Regions from separate parts of the Peribacillus sp. NPDC094092 genome, predicted to be linked through region 3. Evidence: riboswitches for the same ligand, from Rfam matches in the RefSeq annotation. Region 3 holds a riboswitch; each other region holds the start of a gene.
The links. A riboswitch is a leader RNA that binds a small molecule or an ion and turns the genes downstream of it on or off. The one in region 3 is predicted to bind S-adenosylmethionine.

Region 1 (7,117 bases), on a different contig from region 3:
GTCATATTGGAAGGCATGAGCATCAAGCCGGAAATATGGCCTTTTTATATTTTTTAGGATCGATGAAGTCAACTTGTGAATTCATTAAACCAGAGTGTAACATTTGACTTATATTTTTCAGACTATTACGATAAATGCATACTGGACGAAATGCTTTACGAAGATTTTATCTGGAAATCATGAACAATGGAGGGGTATTAAATGAGCGATATCGTCATTTTATCAGGAAGTCCGGCTATACCATCAAGAACGGACATTTCATTAAAACATATTCAATCATTAGTTGAAAAAGAAGGATTCACAACAGCTTATTTCTCAATTACGGATTTCTCAGCGGATGATTTATTCCAAGGGAAATATAATAGCGAAGATATCTTAAAACTTTCAGAGCGAATTCAAGCAGCTAGAGGAATCATCATTGGTTCACCGGTTTATAAGGCTTCCTATACAGGTGTATTAAAAGCCTTGATTGATTTGCTGCCTGAAGGTGCCTTTAAGGGTAAGCCGGTTCTGCCGATCATGATTGGTGGAAGTAACAGGCATCTATTGGCGATTGACTATGCGCTTAAACCATTGATCTCAATATTGAAAGGCGAGCCGCTGCAGGGCATTTATTTTGTTGATAAGGAAATAGATAAACAGAATTCAGAAAATCCGATTAATGATTCGCAATTAATTGATCGCGTCCAGAGTCAAGTTCAAGAATTTGTAGAAGCGATACAGTTAAGAAATTAATGACTTCAAGTAAGCCTTAATAAAAAAGGACTGGAATTCTAGAAAATGTTTTTTAAAGTAATTACAGGCATCAATAATGAAAATAGACTCATTTTTTTGGAGACATTATCTAAAAAAACGAGTCTATTTTCGTATTTAAATGAACAAAAAATCATTAATTGAATAGTGTGTATAAAAATAGCAGTTCATCCATAATATTAAACCAAGTTATTTTATAAGAAAACTCCATTGACAAGGATTAAATATATGTTAATATTTAAAATAATAAAACTTATCCAGAGCGACGGAGGGAATTGGCCCTTTGAAGTCCAGCAACCTGCATGATGGATGCAAGGTGCTACCTCCAACAAAATGTTGATCATTTTGGAAGATAAGGTAATGATATTTACCTTGGGATCTTTCCATCATGGAAAGATTTTTGTTTTTGGAAAAATTGCAAGCAAACCATAACAATGTAAGGTTGTATGGAATTATATAAAACTTAGAAATTCATTTAATCAGCGTTGAAAATAAAATATTCGCGGATTTTCTTAAAGGAGGAACTGGTTTGAATAAAGAGAATCAGCTTGAAGAAATATTTGAACGACTTCAAGAAATGCTTAACTCAATGAAATATGGATCCATTACACTTATTGTCCAGGATGGTAAAATCATTCAAATGGAAAGAAATGAAAAATTAAGAATTAAATAAGGTATCTGCTGACTAGAAAAACTAGAGGCGGGTTTAACTGATATAAAGAGAGTATTGGTTAGATTCGTCTCTTTTTTCCTAGAATCAAATAAACTGGGGAAGATTAAAACGGGAATTGATCATCAGTTACTCTAACCTGATACAGCAAGTTTTTAGAGGGGGCTACAAAAGTTGGCTGGATTAATAAACTATGAAAATTTCAATACAGGGGAATTCCCTGCATTTCCTGAAGACAGTGACACAAAAGGGGCTTTGGAAGTATTGCAATGGGCGAATGACCATTATGGAAACAAACTGATTTATGCTTGCAGTTTTGGTATCGAAGGCATCGTGCTAACGGATTTATTGGCGAAGGTCAACCCTTCGGCAAAAATTGTTTTCCTTGATACGGATGTTCATTTTGAGGAGACTTACCAATTGATCGAGCAAGTGAAAAAGCGCTATCCAAAGCTTTCGATTGAAATGAAGAAACCTGCCTTGACGCTTGAGGAACAGGCAGAGGAATATGGGGATGAATTATGGCTTAGTGATTCCAATAAATGCTGTAACATCCGTAAAATCATTCCGCTTACCGATGTGCTTTCAACGGCAACAGCATGGCTTTCGGGACTTCGGAGGGAGCAATCCGAAACAAGGGCTAAGACCGAGTATATCAATAAGGATAATAAGTTCAAGTCAGTTAAAATATGTCCACTCATACATTGGACATGGAAAGATGTTTGGCGCTACGCCCACAAAAACGGACTTCCATATAATATCCTGCATGATAATGGATATCCGAGCATTGGATGTAAAACGTGTACAGCACCTGCATTCAATGCAGATGATTTACGCTCAGGCCGTTGGCAAGGAGCCCAAAAAACGGAATGCGGATTACACTTATCTTAAATAAATAGAAACCATAGGGGGAAAATAGCATGACAATCAGTTTACCGCACGGAGGAACATTAATCGATCTTTGGGAACCAAAATATGATTTTAGTAAAATAACAAAATCAATCGAAATCGATGAAATTGCTTTAAGTGATCTTGAATTGATAGGCACTGGTGCCTACAGTCCGATTAAAGGATTCTTTACAAAAAGTGACTATGAGGCAGTGGTCAAGGATATGAGGCTTAGCAGCGGGCATGTATGGAGCATCCCGATTACGTTGCCTTTGACTGAAGAAACTGCAGCAACCCTTACTATAGGTGAAGAAGTAACGTTGACACATGAAGGTGAAACTTACGGGGTTCTCACCGTTTCCGATATTTACACTCCAGATAAGCAATTGGAAGCTACATTAGTATATCAAACGGATGATGAGAAGCATCCCGGAGTAAAAAATTTATATAACCGCGGTGATGTATATGTCGGCGGGGAAATAAAATTAATCAAGAGAATAGAACGTCCGCTATTTCAAGCTAATTATCTGGACCCTGCCGAGACAAGGAAAGCTTTTGCTGAAAAAGGATGGGAAACAGTTGTCGGTTTCCAAACGAGGAACCCTGTACACCGTGCACATGAATACATTCAAAAGACAGCATTGGAGATTGTCGACGGCTTATTCTTAAATCCTCTCGTAGGTGCCACTAAATCCGATGACATTCCAGCAGATGTAAGAATGGAAAGCTATAAAGTGCTGCTTGAAAAATATTATCCTAAGGATCGCGTCTCCCTTGCAGTTTTCCCTGCTGCCATGCGTTATGCAGGACCTAGGGAAGCCATTTTCCATGCGATGGTCCGTAAAAATTATGGTTGCACCCATTTTATCGTCGGACGTGATCATGCGGGTGTGGGCGATTATTATGGCACATATGATGCCCAAAAAATCTTTGGGAATTTTAACGCCGATGAGTTAGGGATCACGTTATTATTCTTTGAGCATAGTTTTTACTGTAAAGCATGTGGCAATATGGCCTCCGCTAAAACTTGTCCGCACGGCAAGGAAGACCATGTCATCCTGTCTGGAACGAAGGTAAGGGAAATGTTGCGTAATGGAGAAATTCCTCCAGCTACCTTTAGCCGTAAAGAGGTCATCGAGGTGCTGATCGAAGGTCTAAAAAAGAATGAAGTTTTTAATTGATTGGACATAAATGGAAGGGACACGAGAAGAGGGGGATTATTATATGAGTAAAAGTACGAATGTCACTTGGCATGAAACGTCATTGACCAAGGAGCTCCGCCGGAAGCAAAACGGGCATGAAAGCACAGTGTTATGGTTTACAGGGCTCTCGGGATCCGGAAAATCATCGATTGCGAATGCGGTGGCTAAAGAGTTATATAATCGAAATATTCGAAGTTATGTTTTGGATGGTGATAATATCCGTCACGGTTTAAATAATGATTTAGGTTTTTCTGAAGAGGATCGAACCGAGAACATTAGGCGGATCGGTGAGGTTTCCAAGTTATTCGTGGATAGTGGGCAGTTCGTATTGACAGCCTTCATATCCCCGTTCAGGGCAGATCGGCAGATTGTACGTGATTTACTCGAAGAAGGGGAGTTTATTGAAGTATACATAAAGTGTCCTATCGAAGAGTGCGAAGTGCGTGATCCAAAAGGTCTTTATGACAAAGCGCGTAAAGGAATCATTAAAGATTTTACCGGAATCGATTCTCCATATGAAGAACCAGAACAACCGGAAATCATTTTAGATTCCGACCAGTACAGCATTGAAGAGTGCGTTGAACAGGTTATCGGCTATTTGACAGCAAAGAAAGCGATTTAATCAAGGAGGAAAAGTAATGGTTTACGAGAAATTTTGGTCGGAGAATCCACTAATCGCTAAAAATAAAACGGAAATCTGGAAATTGGAAAAAGACGGATTGAAGATATTCGATGATATTCCACATTACGCAGCAAATGGTTTTGATTCCATCCCTAAAGAGAATTGGGATATGTTCAAGTGGGCAGGTCTATACCTGCAACGGCCAAAAGAAGCTGGTTACTGGATGATGCGTGTCGTGATTCCTGGAGGTATCCTGACGTATGATCAACAAATAACTCTAGCTAACATCGCTAAAGATTACGGGAGGGATGTATATGACATTACAACCCGTCAAGCCATTCAATTCCACTGGCTGACTATCGAACAAGTCCCGGATATCTTAAATCGTTTGGAAAAGGTTGGACTGACTACGGCTGGTGCTTGTGGTGATATCACACGTAATATCATCGGGAATGCATTGGCAGGCATCGATCCTGATGAACTTTTTGATACACGCGAGGTCCTTTATGATGTATTTGAGTATTTCCGCCTTAACGAAGACTATTCGAACCTTCCGAGGAAATATAAAATGTCCATCAGTGCTAATATCCAGAATGCTTCAAATGCTGAAATCAACTGTGTTTCATTCAATCCAGCAACTAAAGAAATCGATGGAGTAACGGAAGTTGGTTTTCACGTGAAAGTAGGCGGGGGGCTTTCCTCCGTCCCGATGCTGGCAGAAGAACTTGATTTATTCATTTTACCTGAAAAAACAGTGGAAGTAGCGGCAGCCATCACGACGATATTCCGTGACTTTGGTTACCGTGAAAAGCGTCATCGCTCGCGATTGAAATTCCTAGTCGCTGACTGGGGTCCTGAACAATTCAAGGAAAAATTGCTGGAATACACCGGACCGCTACCTGAAAAGGGAGATAGTGCGGTGAAGGGATGGAATGCAGGTTATTTCTATGGCATCCATAAACAAAAACAAGATGGTCTTAACTATGTTGGCGTCAATATACCAGTTGGTCGTCTAAATCCAGACGAAGTGATCGAGTTTGCCGAACTTGCGAAAAAATATGGAACTGGTGAAATCCGTAACTGTAATTCTCAAAATCTGATCATTCCAAATGTGCCGGATGCAAAACTTGAGGAATTAAAGCAGGAATCCATTTTTGAAAGATTTCCATATCAACCAAAGAAATTCATTGGATATTCCGTTTCTTGTACAGGCATCGAGTATTGCAACCTGGCGCTTGTTGAAACAAAAAACCGAATGAGGACCATTTCTGAATCACTGGACAAGGAAATAGATCTTGATGTACCTGTAAGGATGCACATGGTCGGTTGTCCGAATAATTGCGGTCAAAGAGCCATCGCCGAAATAGGGCTGCAAGGCATAAAAATGAAAAACCAGGACAAAAAGATGGTCGAAGCTTTTGAAATATACGTTGGAGGAACGCTGGACGAGGGCGGGAAGTTCAATGAAAAACTTAAAGGAAAAGTGGAAGCAGAGCAGCTCTATCATGTTCTGAAAGAAATGATCCTATATTTCAAAGAAACAAAACTACCTTCAGAAACCTTTCTCGATTTTGTGGAAAGGGTAGGGGTAGACGAGTTACAAAGTAAACTTGATGATATATTAGCGGGAGTGGCCGTTTAATAGGGGAAGGTAAGTATTCCATGAATCTATACCGTTTTGAAGTCACTATCAAGGAAAAACCAATCCATGTCATCATTGTTGCCGATTCAGATGAAAAGGCGTTTGAACTTGTTGATATCGAACTGGAAAAGCATTATTTGAAATTGCCCGAAGTGGATGACATCTCATTATATGAAAAAAGGAAAATTAAAAATGGAGCAGGTTTCGTTTTATCGGAATTCGAAACAATTCTCTAAGGGAAGGCAGGTTGCAAAAATGGGGAAAGTATATCTAGTAGGAGCCGGTCCCGGAGATCCAGATTTAATTACATTAAAAGGATTAAAATGCATCCAAGAAGCTGATGTCATTTTATATGATCGACTTGTCAATAAAGAACTATTGAATCATGCAAAAGACGGTGTAGAGCTAATTAATTGCGGTAAACTGCCGGATTATCATTTGTTGCAGCAGGATACCATCAATCGATTCCTTGTCAAATATGCAAAAAAGGGAAAAATAGTCACTCGGTTGAAAGGCGGGGATCCTTTCGTCTTTGGGAGAGGCGGGGAGGAAGCGGAAGCCCTTGCCAAAAGTGGCGTGAGCTTTGAAATCGTACCAGGAATTACGGCTGGAATTGCCGCTACAGCTTATGCGGGAATTCCAGTTACACATAGGGACCACGCTTCATCATTTGCAATTGTTACCGGTCATCGGAAAAAGGATGAAGAGGATAATATCCAATGGGAATCCCTTGCAAAAGGAATCGATACATTAGCCATTTACATGGGCGTTAAAAACCTGCCATATATTCAAGGAAAACTTTTGGAGCATGGAAAAAGTCCTGAGACTCCGGTAGCCCTTATTCACTGGGGGACATTAAAAACGCAAAAAACAGCTGTCAGTACGTTGGCTAATGTAGTTGAAACCGCCAATAACGAACAGATTTCGAATCCTTGCATGATAGTCGTGGGCGATGTTGTTAATTTGCGAGAAAAAATCAAATGGTTTGAAGGAAAACAAACTGAAAATTTGTTGGCGAATGAGGCCTTTTAATGGAAGCCATTTTATATATTTGCCATGGAAGCCGGGTTAAAGAAGCGTCAGCCCAAGCCATTGATTTTATTAAAGTTTGTATGCAAGCGCAGCCCAATTCCATTCAAGAGTATTGCTTCTTGGAATTGGAAACTCCTACGATTGAAGAAGCCTACGAACGATGTGTGCAAAAAGGTGCGACGAGAATCATTGCCATTCCAGTTCTATTGCTAACAGCTGTACATGCAAAACATGATATTCCAGTCATATTGAACAAAATGAAAGACCGGTACCCTGCCATTGACTTGAAATACGGAAGGCCGATTGGT
Region 2 (7,117 bases), on a different contig from region 3:
TGAATGAATTGATGAATAGCTATAATGTCCAGAAGCTGATTCGTGTGGGAACTGCAGGAGCGATTCAAAAAGATGTAAAAGTCAGGGATGTGATCCTTGCCATGAGTGCTTCCACCGATTCCCAAATGAACCGCATGACTTTCGGTGGGGTGGACTTTGCCCCCACCGCAGATTTCGAATTACTAAGAAAAGCTTATGACGCTGGTACGGCTAAGGGCTTGCAATTAAAGGTCGGTAATGTATTTACGGCCGATCAGTTTTATAACGATAATAGTGAATTGGAAAAATGGGCAAAATACCAAATACTTGCAATAGAAATGGAATCAGCTGCCCTATACACGCTTGCCGCTAAATTTGGCCGTCAAGCATTATCTGTGTTAACCATTTCCGATCACATTTTAACCGGTGAGGAAACGACCTCGGATGAGCGCCAGTCAACTTTTAACGAAATGGTTGAGGTGGCATTGGAAGCAGCTATCAAGGATTGATAATTGGATGTAAAAGTCAGGCGGGTTACCAGGAATAAGTGATGCTGTATAATGACAGTTGGGATACAGGGTCAGTTATTTCTTGGTATCCGTATTTTTGTAATGTCGGGAGTTGGCTTCTGCCCTTTGAGCCATCTCTATATTAACGTTTGCGAAACGGAAAAAAAATACATATGGTCATAAGTTGTTATTTTTGATAACTATTATTTTTCGATTGGCATGAAAGCTGATAAAATAGGAATGAAATCGTTTATATCGTCATGAAGAATGAAAGTGGTGAGGCTTCAGTGGAAGAAGAAAATCAAAAACAGCCAAAAGAGGCAGGGAAATTCATTAAAATAAAGAAGTTTACGTTCATTATGGGGATTTTCTTAGTCATATTTCTAACTGCAGGGATTACTACAATAGCCTTGACCTTTGGAGATGAAAAAGTAGAGTCATTAGCACCGGATAAACATTCGGAATTTGAAAAGCTGTATTCTACATACGATACGATAAAAGATAACTATTATGAAGAGATTGATCAAGAAAAGCTGGTTGACGGGGCAATTAATGGAATGATCAAATCATTGGATGATCCCTACTCTGCTTATATGGATAAAAAGGAAGCATCGAGTTTCCATGAGAGCATCTCTTCATCCTTTGAAGGAATCGGTGCCGAGATTCAGGAGCAGGATGGACAAATCATGGTCGTCTCACCGATAAAAGGGTCCCCAGCAGAAAAAGCAGGGGTAAAACCGAATGATATCATTTTAAGTGTGGATGGTAAAAGTGTTGAAGGACTAAGCTCTTCTGAAGCTGTCCTGAAAATCAGGGGCGAAAAGGGAACGAAAGTGGATCTATCCATCTCAAGAGCTGGTGAGCCGGAACCTATTGAGCTCACCATTAAAAGGGATACAATTCCGATTGAAACGGTATATGCGGAAATGCTTGATGATGGAGTTGCAAAAATTCAAGTGACCAGTTTTTCCGAACATACAGTCCAAGAGCTGAATACGGCGCTTGAAGAAATGTCGAAGAAGGATATGAAGGGTCTTGTATTGGATTTGCGCGGAAACCCAGGGGGACTTCTTGATCAAGCAATAGACATGGCAAGCCTGTTCATACCTAATGGGAAAGTGGTCCTTCAAGTTGAGGATCGCAGCGGGAAAAAAGATGTCTATAAATCGAAGAATGATGGAGAACTGAAAATCCCGGTTGTCGTGTTGATTGATGATGGAAGTGCCAGTGCCTCTGAAATCGTTGCAGCTGCTGTCAGTGAGTCTGCGGACATTCCATTGATTGGTGTCAAGTCATTTGGGAAAGGGACCGTGCAGACTGCCCAAGACTTTGAAGATGGATCTAACTTTAAATATACGGCAGCAAAATGGTTGACTCCTGAAGGAAATTGGATTCATAAAAAAGGCATCAAGCCGGATATTAATGTGAAGCTTCCTGATTATGCCAACCTTCCGTATATTTCGCCTGATAAGGAATTGAAAGCATCCGATTCTTCGAGTGAAGTGAAAGCGGCTGAAGAAATGCTGAAGGAAGCAGGTCATGATCCAGGCAAGATAGATGGATTCTTTGATGAAGCAACCACAAATGCGGTCATGGCGTTCCAGAAGGAACAAAAAATCAAAGAAACAGGGACAATAAAAGATGATACTACCGTGAAATTAATGCAGGTCATCCGGGAGAAAATCCTTAAAAACGACACTCAAGTGAAAAAGGCGGTAGAGGTATTAAAGAAAGAACTTAAATAATTGATTTTCCCGAAAAGCTTGTCAGCGATTAACGTTGGCAGGCTTTTTTTTCGTCAAATGCATAAAATTCCAAAATTAGACAGAGAATAGGGGTAATTTTCCGATGAGGTGAGGTAATGAAAGTAAAGGTATTTTTCATATATCTATTGATCTTGATTCTGGCAGGCTGCACCTATGCCCCTTTACCCAAACAAAATGGAAATGCAGGTACGGAAAAAAAACTAACCAAAGAAGAGGACCAGGAAAGCGTGAAAACGTTTTTGTTCATTGGTGTTGATACAAGGGGAGAGAAAAAATCTCGATCAGATGCCATTATCCTGGCCAAATACTTTCCAGAGCAGGAGAAACTGAAGCTGGCTTCCATCATGCGTGATAGTTATGTGAAAATCCCCGGGAATAAATCAGGATATAACAAAATAAATGCAGCTTATTATTATGGTGGAAGGGAACTCCTTAAGAAAACCATAGAGGAGAACTTCGATATCAAGGTCGATCATGTAGCGGTAATCGACTTCCAGGGATTTGTGAAGATGGTCGATTTACTAGCCCCTGAGGGGATAGCGGTGAATGTGGATCAGCAAATCATTGATGATATGAGCATTCAAGCAAGTGTTGGCAAAAATATTTTACATGGTGAGGAAATATTGAAATATGTCCGTTTTAGGCATGACGATGAAAGTGATTTTGGAAGGGTTGAGCGTCAACAAGAAGTAATGGTTCAACTAAAAACAGCGTTCATCAATCAAATCTCATCCTTCGAAGGGGTGGCAGCCCTTCCTAGTATCATCGAACAAGGTCTCTCTTACTTGGATACAGATATTGGACTGAAAACTATAATGGAAATGATTCCAAATGCCGTCTTCCATACACCGGACACCGTCGAAACCTTAAGGGTTCCGGTGGAAGGAAGCTTTAAAGAAGAAATAAATCCCCAATCCGGAGCCGTTTTGGAAATAGATTACACTAAAAATAAAAAGGCACTTCAGGAGTTCTTTTCAAAATAATAAGAACTATTATTGAAAACAATCTTATATTAAGTGAATAGGTTGAATTCACTTGAATTATTGTATTATAGACCTCGGAAGAATAATCATGAACACCATTAAAAACGAGAGGGATATGAAACCCTTCTCGTTTTATATCACCAATAAAGGTACCTGGATCAATTAACAAAATGCGGAATGTTTTTAATGAAATCCGGTGTTATGATGCCGTTTTCGGTAATGATGCTCGTAATAAGGTGATTCGGTGTAACGTCAAAGGCTGGATTGAAAGTCTTCACGTTTTCCGGAGCGATCCTCGCACCTTGAATGAAGGTGATTTCCGCTCCATCCCGTTCTTCGATCGGGATGGATGTGCCGGATTCGATAGAAAGGTCGAATGTGCTTGATGGTGCGGCCACATAAAAGGGGATGCCAAAGTGCTTGGCTAATATGGCCAACCCAAATGTCCCGATTTTATTGGCTGTATCTCCATTAGCCGCAATCCTGTCGGCCCCGACGATAATTCCATTTATTCGTTTCTGGTGAATCGTATGTGCAGCCATATTATCTGAAATCAAGGTGACATCGACCCCCGCTTGCATCAATTCCCAAGCCGTCAAACGCGCGCCTTGCAGGACAGGCCTTGTTTCACATGCGTAAACTTTTAGCGGAAAGTCCCTTTCTTTAGCCAGGTGGAAGGGAGCCAAGGCTGTACCATACCGAGCTGTGGCGATTCCCCCAGCGTTGCAATGGGTGAGAATGGAATCTCCTCTAGTGAATAACGATAAACCATGTTCCCCGATTTTCCTGCACATTTCTTCATCTTCAGCAAAGATGGCTTTAGCCTCCGATACAAGTGCTTCCTTTGCAGCTGAAATGCTTTGCGCAGCATGCAAGGTGTTTTCCATCCTCCTTAACGCCCAAAAAAGGTTGACTGCAGTTGGTCGTGAAGAAGCGAGTTTTTCAATATGCTTCGTTACATTTTTCTTGAAATCCCCTAATTCAGCGGTTGTTTCCTGTTTGGCACCAAGTGCCACACCAAATGCTGCCGTCAGTCCAATTGCTGGGGCACCGCGAACTTTTAATGTCAAAATGCTGTCATATACATCATCAACTGAATGAAGTTCAATAAATTCAGTTATGGAAGGAAGTGCTTGTTGATTTAATAATGTAATGTGGGTATCATCCCATTGTACCGAATATGGTAAGGGTGCTAGTGTAGTCATGTCAGGTCTCCTTTTAAATGGCTGAATAAGATGGCAGTGTACGTTGCTTCAACGCTTCAATGACAGCTGGAACATCCAATTCTTCCCGTTTTTTAATTAAAAATGCACCAATTTCCAATGTTGCCGTTTTCGCAGCGATCCTTGTTTCTTTATGTTCAATGACGTTTAAATCAGCAACATGGGAAAGGCCAATGGTTCGCCGAATCAGTTCACAGCCGGCAAAACCAAAAGCATCTTTTTTGAATTTTGTCAGTAAATAAGGCAGATACCCTTTCACATGGCGGAATGGGCTTTTATTTTGTCCTTCCCATAATTCGGTATAAGTTTCTTCAAAAGCATTCCAAAATTCATGAAGGTGTGTGAAAATCTCTTCCTTTCCAGTTCCATTGCGTGTGACTGCCTGGAAGAGAAGGTTAGCGGTGTATTGACCAAGGTCAAAACCAACTGGCCCATAAAAAGCGAACTCCGGATCAATAACCTTTGTTTCAGTTTCACTTGCAAATATACTTCCAGTATGTAAATCTCCATGAAGCAAGGCTTCCTGCTCGGTTTCAAAGCTTTGTTTCAGCTTAGCGACCTCAAGTATCACTTCTTGGTCATTCCATATATTTTTGGCTGCATCAGTCAATTCCACCTCGAAATCTCCCGGGAGTTCCTCAAAAAATGGATCCGTGAAAATAAAGACCTCAGTGATTTTGCACAGTTCGGGATTCGTGAAATGTCGGGCCACTTCCTTTTTCGCAGATGGTTCTAAATGATAATCGGATGTATAAAAAGCCGTCTTCGCAACATACTCACCAATATGCTGTGAAAGCAATGGATATGAATCGCCATCGATCAATCCTGTTCTGACGATTTTCAGGTGAGATAAATCCTCCATGACTGTGATCGCAAGCTGTTCATCCGAATAATAGACTTGCGGTACGAATTTGGGGCAATAACTTCTGAAATGAATCAGCGCATTCGCTTCAATGGCTGCCCTTTTCAATGTCAGCGGCCAGCTTTCACCAAGTACCTTGGCATAAGGGACCGCTTGTTTGATGATTATTCCTTTTTTTGTGTGCGTGTCTGTAATATGAAAAACATAATTTAAATTTCCATCGCCGATTTCTTTACAATTTAAACTTGCATCCGCATTTACCAACCCAAGTTTTTTTGCAAGGGTTATAGCTGTTTCGTTTGTCAATCTCTTAAAATTTGAATGGTTTTGAGTCATTCTTTTCCCCTCCAGATTCAAAATGAGAATAAAAAAGCCTCTTTCATATAGAAAGAGGCAGAAGTTTTGGCTTCGGACCTCTTATCTTCCAGAAAATAAATTCTGGTGGAATTAGCACCGTGCTCTGTGGATTTAATAATCCGGCGGTGAATCCGCCCCATTTCACAATGGTATTACAGTCGGTTGCTGGGCTTCATAGGGCCTTTATCCCTCAGCCTGCTCTTGATAAGAGTAAATGTTTTCTGAAATTTTAATCTTCGGGAAAATAATAACAACCTTTTAAATAGTTTGTCAATGGGTAAATTAATAAAAATCAGGACGGCGATCTTCGAATACGGGTATTTTGTTACGGGATTCCGTAACTTTATTGAAGTCCAAGGTGCCTGTCAAAAGTTCGTTTCCTTCTCCGGCTTCACTAATGATATTCCCCCACGGATCAATAATCAAGGAATGGCCGGCAAATGTATTATTGACATCCGAACCTGAGCGATTAACGGCTACAACATAGGCTTGGTTCTCGATGGCACGGCTAATCAATAAGGCTCTCCAGTGATCGAGTCTCGGCTTTGGCCATTCCGCCGTTACGAATAGAACTTCGGCGCCTTGGACGGTATGTGCTCGTTGCCATTCAGGGAAACGGATGTCATAACAAATGAATCCAGCACATATTTTTTCATCAAGAGTAAATAAACCATCTTTTTCTCCTGGCTGAAGAAAATGATGTTCATCCATTAACTGAAATAAGTGAAGCTTATCATATTCTTTAATGAGATTTCCGTGTTTATCGATGATGATCATCGTGTTATAGATTCCCTTGCTTGTCTTTTTCGCGATGGAACCGCCTATGATGTGAATCTGGTGTTTCTGTGCCTGTGTTTTAAAGAATTCAATCGTTTTTACTGCCTCCTGATCAGCAATCTCATTTAACCTGGTCAAGTCGTATCCTGTTGTCCAAAGTTCCGGTAAAATGACGATATCGGGTTCCAACCGTGCTGCTTTTTCCATCCATTGTTCTGCAACCTGAAAATTGATATCTGGTTGCCCGAAGGCTATATCCATTTGAATACAAGCTATTTTCCACTTCATCGATTAACCCCCCATATGTAAAAAATGCTTTACAAGACTAGGATAAACATATATCATTTGTGACTAGAATTTCAAGAAATTTCAGAGAAGGTGTATAAATGGTGCAATTCGAAAAATCCGGCCAGCTTAAGGACCTGCCCAAGCAGTTTTTTGCTTCACTAGTCGCAAAAGTCAATGCGATCACGGAGCAAGGTCATGATGTCATTAATTTAGGCCAGGGAAACCCTGATCAGCCGACGCCAGAACATATCGTTAAAAGTTTGCAGTCTGCCGCTGAAAAAACGATTAATCATAAATATTCGCCATTCCGGGGTCATCAATATTTAAAAGATGCCGCCGCCGTCTTTTATGAACGTGAATACGGTGTAAAGCT
Region 3 (7,117 bases):
TCCTGGAGACCTACAGGCATATATACCTTAAACCCTGCAAAGGAAGCCAAGGGAGGGGCATTTATACCATAATCAAAAATGATGATGGCACACTATTGTTCCATAGCTTGAAGCATAGTGAATCCTTCCCGGATTTCGCAACATTCTGGGAAACAAAAAAAAGGGATTTATTAAAAAGGAGCTATCTTGCTCAACAGGCGATCAGGCCAAAAAAACTTTTTGGACATCGTTATGATTACCGGATTCTCGTCCATTACGAAAAAGGTTTTTATAAAGTGACCGGCAAAGCGGTAAGGATGTCACAAACTCAGGAAATCACCACCCACACTCCCCGAGGGGGTAAGCTTTTTCCTTATCAAGACCTGCAATCAAGAAGCCTGAATCTACAATTAGCGAATATCGCCCAAAAATGCGGCGAGATACTATCGAAAAAAATCGGGTTTCTCGGAGAGTTTTCCATAGATATAGGGGAAGACGAATCAGGCTCGCTCTTCATTTATGAAGTGAACTCAAAGCCCATGCAATTCGATGAGGTGGAAATTGAAACAAACCGGCTTTTGCATTTAAAAAACCTTTTCATTGAATTAACTTTTCCCAACCTGACAATAAAATAACACCTCCAGCTGCCGTTTTCCATTATAATTAAATGAGAAACTGTATATATGGAGGTAATACATATGATCACTCATTTTCAATGGGCACCATTACATAAGAATCTGCCAGGATGGAGAATTTCCTTTTATTTCAACAAACAGGCAGTCCAAGCCTTGTATCATAAAGATGGATCCATCGAGTGGACAGCCAACCCGCCCTCCGAAACAGATGAAACCAAGCTCAAAAGCATGATACATGATTTAATGATCTTCCATGTATATGAATGAACCCTCTTTACATTCATGAAATCCTTAAACGGAATAAAAATAACTCCTTTGCCTAAACTAAAGAAAAGGCTAGGAGGGATTAATTTTGGATAAAGAAAAAATGACATTTTTGAAGGATACCGAATATGACGGCAAGGACTCCGTTTACCTGGATATCGACCGTATCATCAATGAAGGAATGGCGGGCGGAAATGTGTATGAAGTCGCTAACCTTCAGAACATCGAAGAAGCACATGATTTTTATGATGAAACAGATCCCAATGAGAATAAATAAATAAATAAATAAATAAATAAATAAATAAATATTTGGGCTCTCTTACGGAGAGCTCTCCTTTATTTATTACTTCCCGCTTGCACTGCGTTCCCCCTATAAAAGTCCGTCTTTTATAAGTAATCAATTAAAAACAACTTCCTGGGTGGAGGTTGTTCTAGTGACAAATAGAAAACATCCAGCCAGACAGTTAAACGGATAACATTCAAATCCCTCCATTCCCCCTAGCATTTAACATATTTTCGTTTAATATCGATGTAATGATATGCTCTGAATCCCATTCATGCCCAGATATCTCGATCAGGGGATAGCGATTCGGTAAAACGACCTGCTGTATTTCATGAACGGTCAGCCCTTGAGAATGCAAACGTAAAATTTCTCCTTGGAGGTTTTCCAAATAATCAAGCTTTTTCCGAAACAAGTCCTTCCCATCAGGGACATGCCCAGCATGGCAGCAAAATACTTCACCGAAGTCATATTGTAGTAATCTTTTTATGGAATCGATGATGACCGGGACAGACTCTTCCCGTAAGACAAGCTTTGTTTTTGGTGTTACGAAAAGGTCACCTGAAAAGAGCATGCCATTATTGTGATTCAGATACACCATATGGTCCTTTGCATGACCAGGGGTAAAAATCGGCTCCCACGTTTGGGTACGGGAATGAATGGCCTTCCCTACCGGCTGAGCATTAAAGGCGTCTCTCCTTCCCCAGAAAATTTTCCGGTATTCAGGGTATACAGCATCCTTTGCACAAACTTCAACCGACATCGGGTGAATGAATAGCGGGACCTTTTTATGTTCCTGTATCCATGCGGCGCCACCTGTATGGTCTTCATGATAGTGAGTCAGGGCAACTGAGTCGAAGTCTTCGGACTCATAGAATGGAATAAGCTCCTCCAATAAAATCTGTGCGCCAGTATCTATCAATAGACCATCCGTTAAAAAGACATAAACATTCATCCCCGATTTATTCCCGCCAGGAGTCCCGTTCACACAAACCACATCATTTATCGTGTTAATCTCTATCATTCGATTGCCTCCCCATCATTACACAAAAATAGTTTTTATCTTCCTTTTTTTAACTTTATTATAATAAATGTATTACCACTTCTTCTTTTTGACAAGGAAATTTTGGAATAATTGACCTGGACGTAAATGCTGGATTATTGCTTAATAGTCCTTTTTTCCGAATCATTTTAATGGACCGCACTAAATTTCATTAATAAAATTCATTCCAAAATGACGGAAACGATTGACATTGTCGAATTTTACAAATAATATAGATTATATTAAAAAACTCTAAATATTCTAAAATAATAATTTGCTTATCAAGAGTGACGGAGGGATCAGGCCCTGTGATGTCCGGCAACCGCCCTTAGGGAACGGTGCCACTTCCTGCAGAATGATGATTGCATTCTGAAAGATAAGACGAGATATAATTTCGCTGCCTCTTTCTGAATGATAGGGGCAGTTTTTTAATGTTTAAGGGGGAAAGCTCATGATTGAAATCCGTTCAGTCCGAAAGGAATACGTCTCGAAGAAAAACCGAGTTATCGGAGTGGATAACGTATCTTTGACCATTCAAACTGGCGAAGTGTATGGAATTGTCGGCTACAGTGGAGCTGGAAAAAGCTCATTACTCCGCTGCTTAAATTTGCTTGAACGTCCGACAGGTGGAAATATCATCATCGACGGCATTGATTTAACCTCTTTATCAAGTAAAGAGCTTCGTAAACAACGCCAAAAAATCGGAATGATATTCCAACACTTTTCACTGGTCAGTTCAAAAACCGTATATGAAAATGTGGCTTTCGCCTTAAAGGCCGCGCATAGGTCGAAGGATGCCATCAGGTCACGTGTATTGGAATTGTTGGAAATCGTAGGGCTCAGCGATAAGAAAGACGTGTATCCGGCGCAGCTTAGCGGTGGACAGAAGCAACGGGTAGGCATAGCCCGTGCCTTAGCAAATGACCCCACTGTACTATTATGTGATGAAGCGACTTCAGCCCTTGATCCAACAACTACAAAAGCGATTTTACAATTATTGAAAAAGATAAGCAGTAAGCTTGGCATCACCATCGTGTTAATTACACATGAAATGGAAGTGGTCAAAGAACTATGCCACCGTGTCGCCGTCATGCAGGATGGCCGTGTGATTGAAGAAGGTCCCGTTTATGAAATATTTTCACAGCCTAAGCAGGAGTTAACGAAGCAATTCATTAGCAGTGTTCTGGATTTCGAACTCCCTCCGCACTTGATTGAAGAAAGTATCGGTACGATCATTAAAATTCAATTCGAAGGGAAAACCGCCGGTGAGTCGATCCTCTCGGATACTCTCCAAACCCATTCAGTAAAGGGGAATATCTTACACGGTAAAATTGAGTATATCCAGGATGTCCCCTTAGGCGTTTTAATCATCGAGTTAATAGGCGATGCCGCTCACATTCACTCGGCATTGCAATATATAAAAAATCGTTCCAGTTCTGTGGAGGTGTTAAAACATGTCACTGCTTGATTCCATCGTCAATATTTTACCTGACCTTAATAAAGCCTTTCTTGAAACGATTTATATGGTCGGCGTTTCCCTTGCAGTAGCCCTGCTGATCGGTTTACCGCTTGGAGTATTGCTGTTTACGACAACAAGGAATTTATTTTTTGAAAATAGTATCGTGAATCGTTCTCTAGGATTTGCAGTCAATATTGTCCGTTCAATCCCTTTCATCATTCTCTTGGTAGCCCTCCTTCCTTTAACGGATCTTCTAACAGGATCGACAATAGGGCCGAGAGCGGCTTCTGTATCCCTGTCGGTGTCTGCCATACCTTTTTTTGCAAGAATCGTTGAAACGGCATTACGTGAAATAGACAGAGGAGTGATTGAGGCTGCAATTGCCGTAGGTGCCACTCCATGGATGATCATTAAGGATGTACTTCTTCCTGAGGCAAAGCCGGGAATCATTCAAGGACTGACATTAACGACCATTTCGCTTATCGGTTACTCAGCAATGGCAGGGACCATCGGCGGAGGCGGAATTGGCGACCTGGCCATCCGGTACGGTTATTACCGTTATGACAACACAGTCATGATCACGACGATCGTCGTCTTGATCTGCCTTGTGCAAATCATTCAAATGGTTGGTGACAAAGCCTCATACATAGTTAACAAACGTTAGGAATCAATCATTTTTCAATGATTCAATACATTTCATTACACAGGAGGAGTTTCAAATGAAGAAAATAGCTTCGTTATTATCAGTCTGTGCACTTGCCCTTGGCTTGACAGCATGCGGGAGCGATGATGCATCCCCAAAACCTGAAGATAAAAAAGAATTGAAGATCGGGGCGACTACCGGGCCTTATGCCGATATGGTTAAAGAGGCCATCAAACCAGGCCTGGAAGACCTCGGTTACAAAATAGAGATCGTCGAATTCACCGACTATATCCAGCCGAATAAGTCACTTGGCAACCATTCGATCGACGCCAACCTCTTCCAGCATAAAGTGTATATGGATAACTTCGCTAAAGAAAATGATTTAAAGCTTTCCGACCTTATCATAGTTCCTACAGCACCAATGGGCATATATTCGAACAAGTATAAATCATTGAAAGAAATTAAAGACGGTACATCCCTTGCAGTGCCCAATGATCCTGTTAACCTCGCACGTGCACTTAAAGTGCTGGTTGATGAAGGGTTGATTGAAGTCGATTCAGATGTCGATCCTTTAAAAATATCTGAAAAGGATGTAACGAAAAATCCAAAAAACATCCAAATCAAACCATTGGAATCCGCTCAATTGCCCCGGGCAACAGACAGTGTTGACCTATCTGCGGTCCCTGGCAACTTCGCTCTTGCAGCGAAAATGGACCTCCAGGATGCCCTTGTTTTAGAAAAAATGCCGGATATGTATCGAAACGTTGTTACAGTAAATACAGAAGATGTAGACTCTAAATTTGCAAAGGATATTAAATCAGTAGTGGAATCCGACCAGTTCGAAAAAGTCATCGATGACAAATTTGCCGGATTCGGAAAACCAGACTGGATGAATTGATCAAATAATCGAGGCCTGCTTCCCTTTTATTGGGAGCAGGCCTTTCATTAAGGACTAAGGGGCGGCCGTTATGGAAAACCTTAAAATCCTTACGAAACCGCAAGCATATCCATGGACTAAAAAAGCGATGGGGTTTTTAGTCCATCGCTTTTTTTAATTCCTTTAAGTTGTTCGTTTAAATCTCCTTTTCGCCAAGCACGCTTATGTGCCATCAATCCTTCAGTATAGTAAAAATGAAGGTTCAACCAACTGTCTGCTTCCATAAATCAAGGAGATCACTTTCATGTTGTCTGTGGATACCTGCTTTTCTATCGGCAGATTCCGAACGGCCCTTTTCCCAATTCCATATATCTTCGAGAGTTTCTGAAATGGGACGGAATATCAGTCCGTTATTGATGGCTTTATTGTTATCGACAGCCAAAAACCCATTCAAAGGTTCCTTAGCTCCCGGTAAAGGGAATTCTTCTGGTATCCATAGAGGCATCTCTCTCCAGGGCTCTACTTTATTGTCATTTAAAAACTTTTCAGATACCCATGTAAAATCAGCATTACTTCCTGTTACCTTTTTACAGCCTTCAAGTAATTGCCCCATAGTAAGTGTGTAATCCGGCCCAACGGCGTTATATGTACCTGTCATATTATTTTCTATCATTTGAATGATCCATTGAGCCAAGTCCCTTGCATCAATAACTTGGATTGGACGTCCAGGGCGTCCAGGAGTTAAAGTTTCTCCCCCTTCCGCTATTCTTTTAAACCAGTACGGCAATCGGTCAGTGTAATCATATGGACCTACTATTTGCCCAGCACGAATGGACAAGACTTTCCCCGGCAGTTCTTTTTCAGCTGCTTTTTCACTTAATGATTTTAACGGTCCATAATATTCACCGTATATCGGTCCAGCAGTTCCGCGGGTGAGCTCTTCTGCTTTATCTTCATTTAGTGTATGAACCTTTCCATTTTCATCAATGCCTGGTTCAATTAGATCACTATAAACTGAGATGCTTGAAATATATGTATAATGTTTAACTTGATTAAGCAATCTGCAAGATTTCGATACAGTTCGGGGGATAAAGCCCGATGTGTCAATGACTGCATCCCATTTTCTTCCTTTCAACATTTCAAGATTCCCGTCCCGGTCTCCTCTTAACTGTTCTATTTCGGGGAAAACATAAGGATCGGTTCCACGATTAAAAAGTGTAACTTCATGCCTTTTCTCTATCGCAGCTTGTGCTAAATACCTGCCTAAAAACCGTGTACCACCCAATATTAAAATGTTCATAAGATTCCCTCCTTTTTAACGATATCCATAAATCATACGCAATACCCTTTCCTAAAATTAATAACTTGCAATTTTTCTTTGATTGTCCCTTCTCGGAAAAACTAGCAATCTCTATTCTTTTGAACTTTATTCTTTTTCGCTATAATGATATGGAAAGGAAGAAAGAAGGTGGAAACGATGCTTGAAAGACTTAAACAAAAATTCCCGAACGCCATTACCAATAAAATGGATACTGATGAAATTTCTGATTATGTTTGGTTCGAAGACTCAAGAAGTTCACTTGGCATTCCCCGTTCAGAAATCACAGCCGAAGAAATCCGTTTATTGGAACTGCTTTTTGCTCCTTCCATAAACCCAAATAACCTCAATGCACATCCAGACCCATCATGGAAAACTTTTTTATCCGAACCGAATGCACCATTGCCTTTAACGAGCTGGGAGAATGTTCGATTTCTTCATTTCAAGCTGACCCATGCTGATTTTTCCAACTCCGATTTTGAAGATGCCTTCCTCTCTTTCGTTCCATCTGACGCAACAATTGTCTGGGAAAATGAAACGGCAGGGGTCTTAATTGAGTCGGACGAGGATGAGCCCTTATCAACTAAAGCACTAATCGCCATTTCTTCCACGCTTGAAAG

Region 1: linked by a shared signal. The riboswitch ahead of ACQKNS_RS18965 (YezD family protein) and the one ahead of ACQKNS_RS07230 (methionine ABC transporter ATP-binding protein) in region 3 are both predicted to bind S-adenosylmethionine.
Region 2: linked by a shared signal. The riboswitch ahead of mtnK (S-methyl-5-thioribose kinase) and the one ahead of ACQKNS_RS07230 (methionine ABC transporter ATP-binding protein) in region 3 are both predicted to bind S-adenosylmethionine.

Annotation. Positions count from the first base shown of each region.
Region 1 covers NZ_JBNNUC010000004.1:92,864-99,980, reverse strand. The annotation lists gene ssuE (NADPH-dependent FMN reductase) at 202-735, shown strand; SAM riboswitch class I at 1,004-1,112, shown strand; gene ACQKNS_RS18965 (YezD family protein) at 1,283-1,426, shown strand; gene ACQKNS_RS18960 (phosphoadenylyl-sulfate reductase) at 1,610-2,314, shown strand; gene sat (sulfate adenylyltransferase) at 2,344-3,492, shown strand; gene cysC (adenylyl-sulfate kinase) at 3,536-4,135, shown strand; gene ACQKNS_RS18945 (nitrite/sulfite reductase) at 4,152-5,777, shown strand; gene ACQKNS_RS18940 (DUF3906 family protein) at 5,798-6,013, shown strand; gene cobA (uroporphyrinogen-III C-methyltransferase) at 6,033-6,809, shown strand; gene ACQKNS_RS18930 (sirohydrochlorin chelatase) at 6,809-7,117, shown strand, end outside.
Region 2 covers NZ_JBNNUC010000004.1:400,798-407,914, reverse strand. The annotation lists gene deoD (purine-nucleoside phosphorylase) at 1-488, shown strand, start outside; gene ACQKNS_RS20335 (S41 family peptidase) at 776-2,233, shown strand; gene ACQKNS_RS20330 (LCP family protein) at 2,350-3,237, shown strand; gene mtnA (S-methyl-5-thioribose-1-phosphate isomerase) at 3,396-4,442, opposite strand; gene mtnK (S-methyl-5-thioribose kinase) at 4,456-5,658, opposite strand; SAM riboswitch class I at 5,737-5,890, opposite strand; gene ACQKNS_RS20315 (carbon-nitrogen family hydrolase) at 5,962-6,744, opposite strand; gene ACQKNS_RS20310 (pyridoxal phosphate-dependent aminotransferase) at 6,843-7,117, shown strand, end outside.
Region 3 covers NZ_JBNNUC010000001.1:1,499,644-1,506,760, forward strand. The annotation lists gene ACQKNS_RS07210 (YheC/YheD family protein) at 1-614, shown strand, start outside; gene ACQKNS_RS07215 (YheE family protein) at 678-881, shown strand; gene ACQKNS_RS07220 (hypothetical protein) at 967-1,155, shown strand; gene ACQKNS_RS07225 (MBL fold metallo-hydrolase) at 1,358-2,182, opposite strand; SAM riboswitch class I at 2,476-2,583, shown strand; gene ACQKNS_RS07230 (methionine ABC transporter ATP-binding protein) at 2,652-3,668, shown strand; gene ACQKNS_RS07235 (methionine ABC transporter permease) at 3,655-4,323, shown strand; gene ACQKNS_RS07240 (MetQ/NlpA family ABC transporter substrate-binding protein) at 4,379-5,200, shown strand; gene ACQKNS_RS07245 (NAD-dependent dehydratase) at 5,442-6,479, opposite strand; gene ACQKNS_RS07250 (PucR family transcriptional regulator) at 6,657-7,117, shown strand, end outside.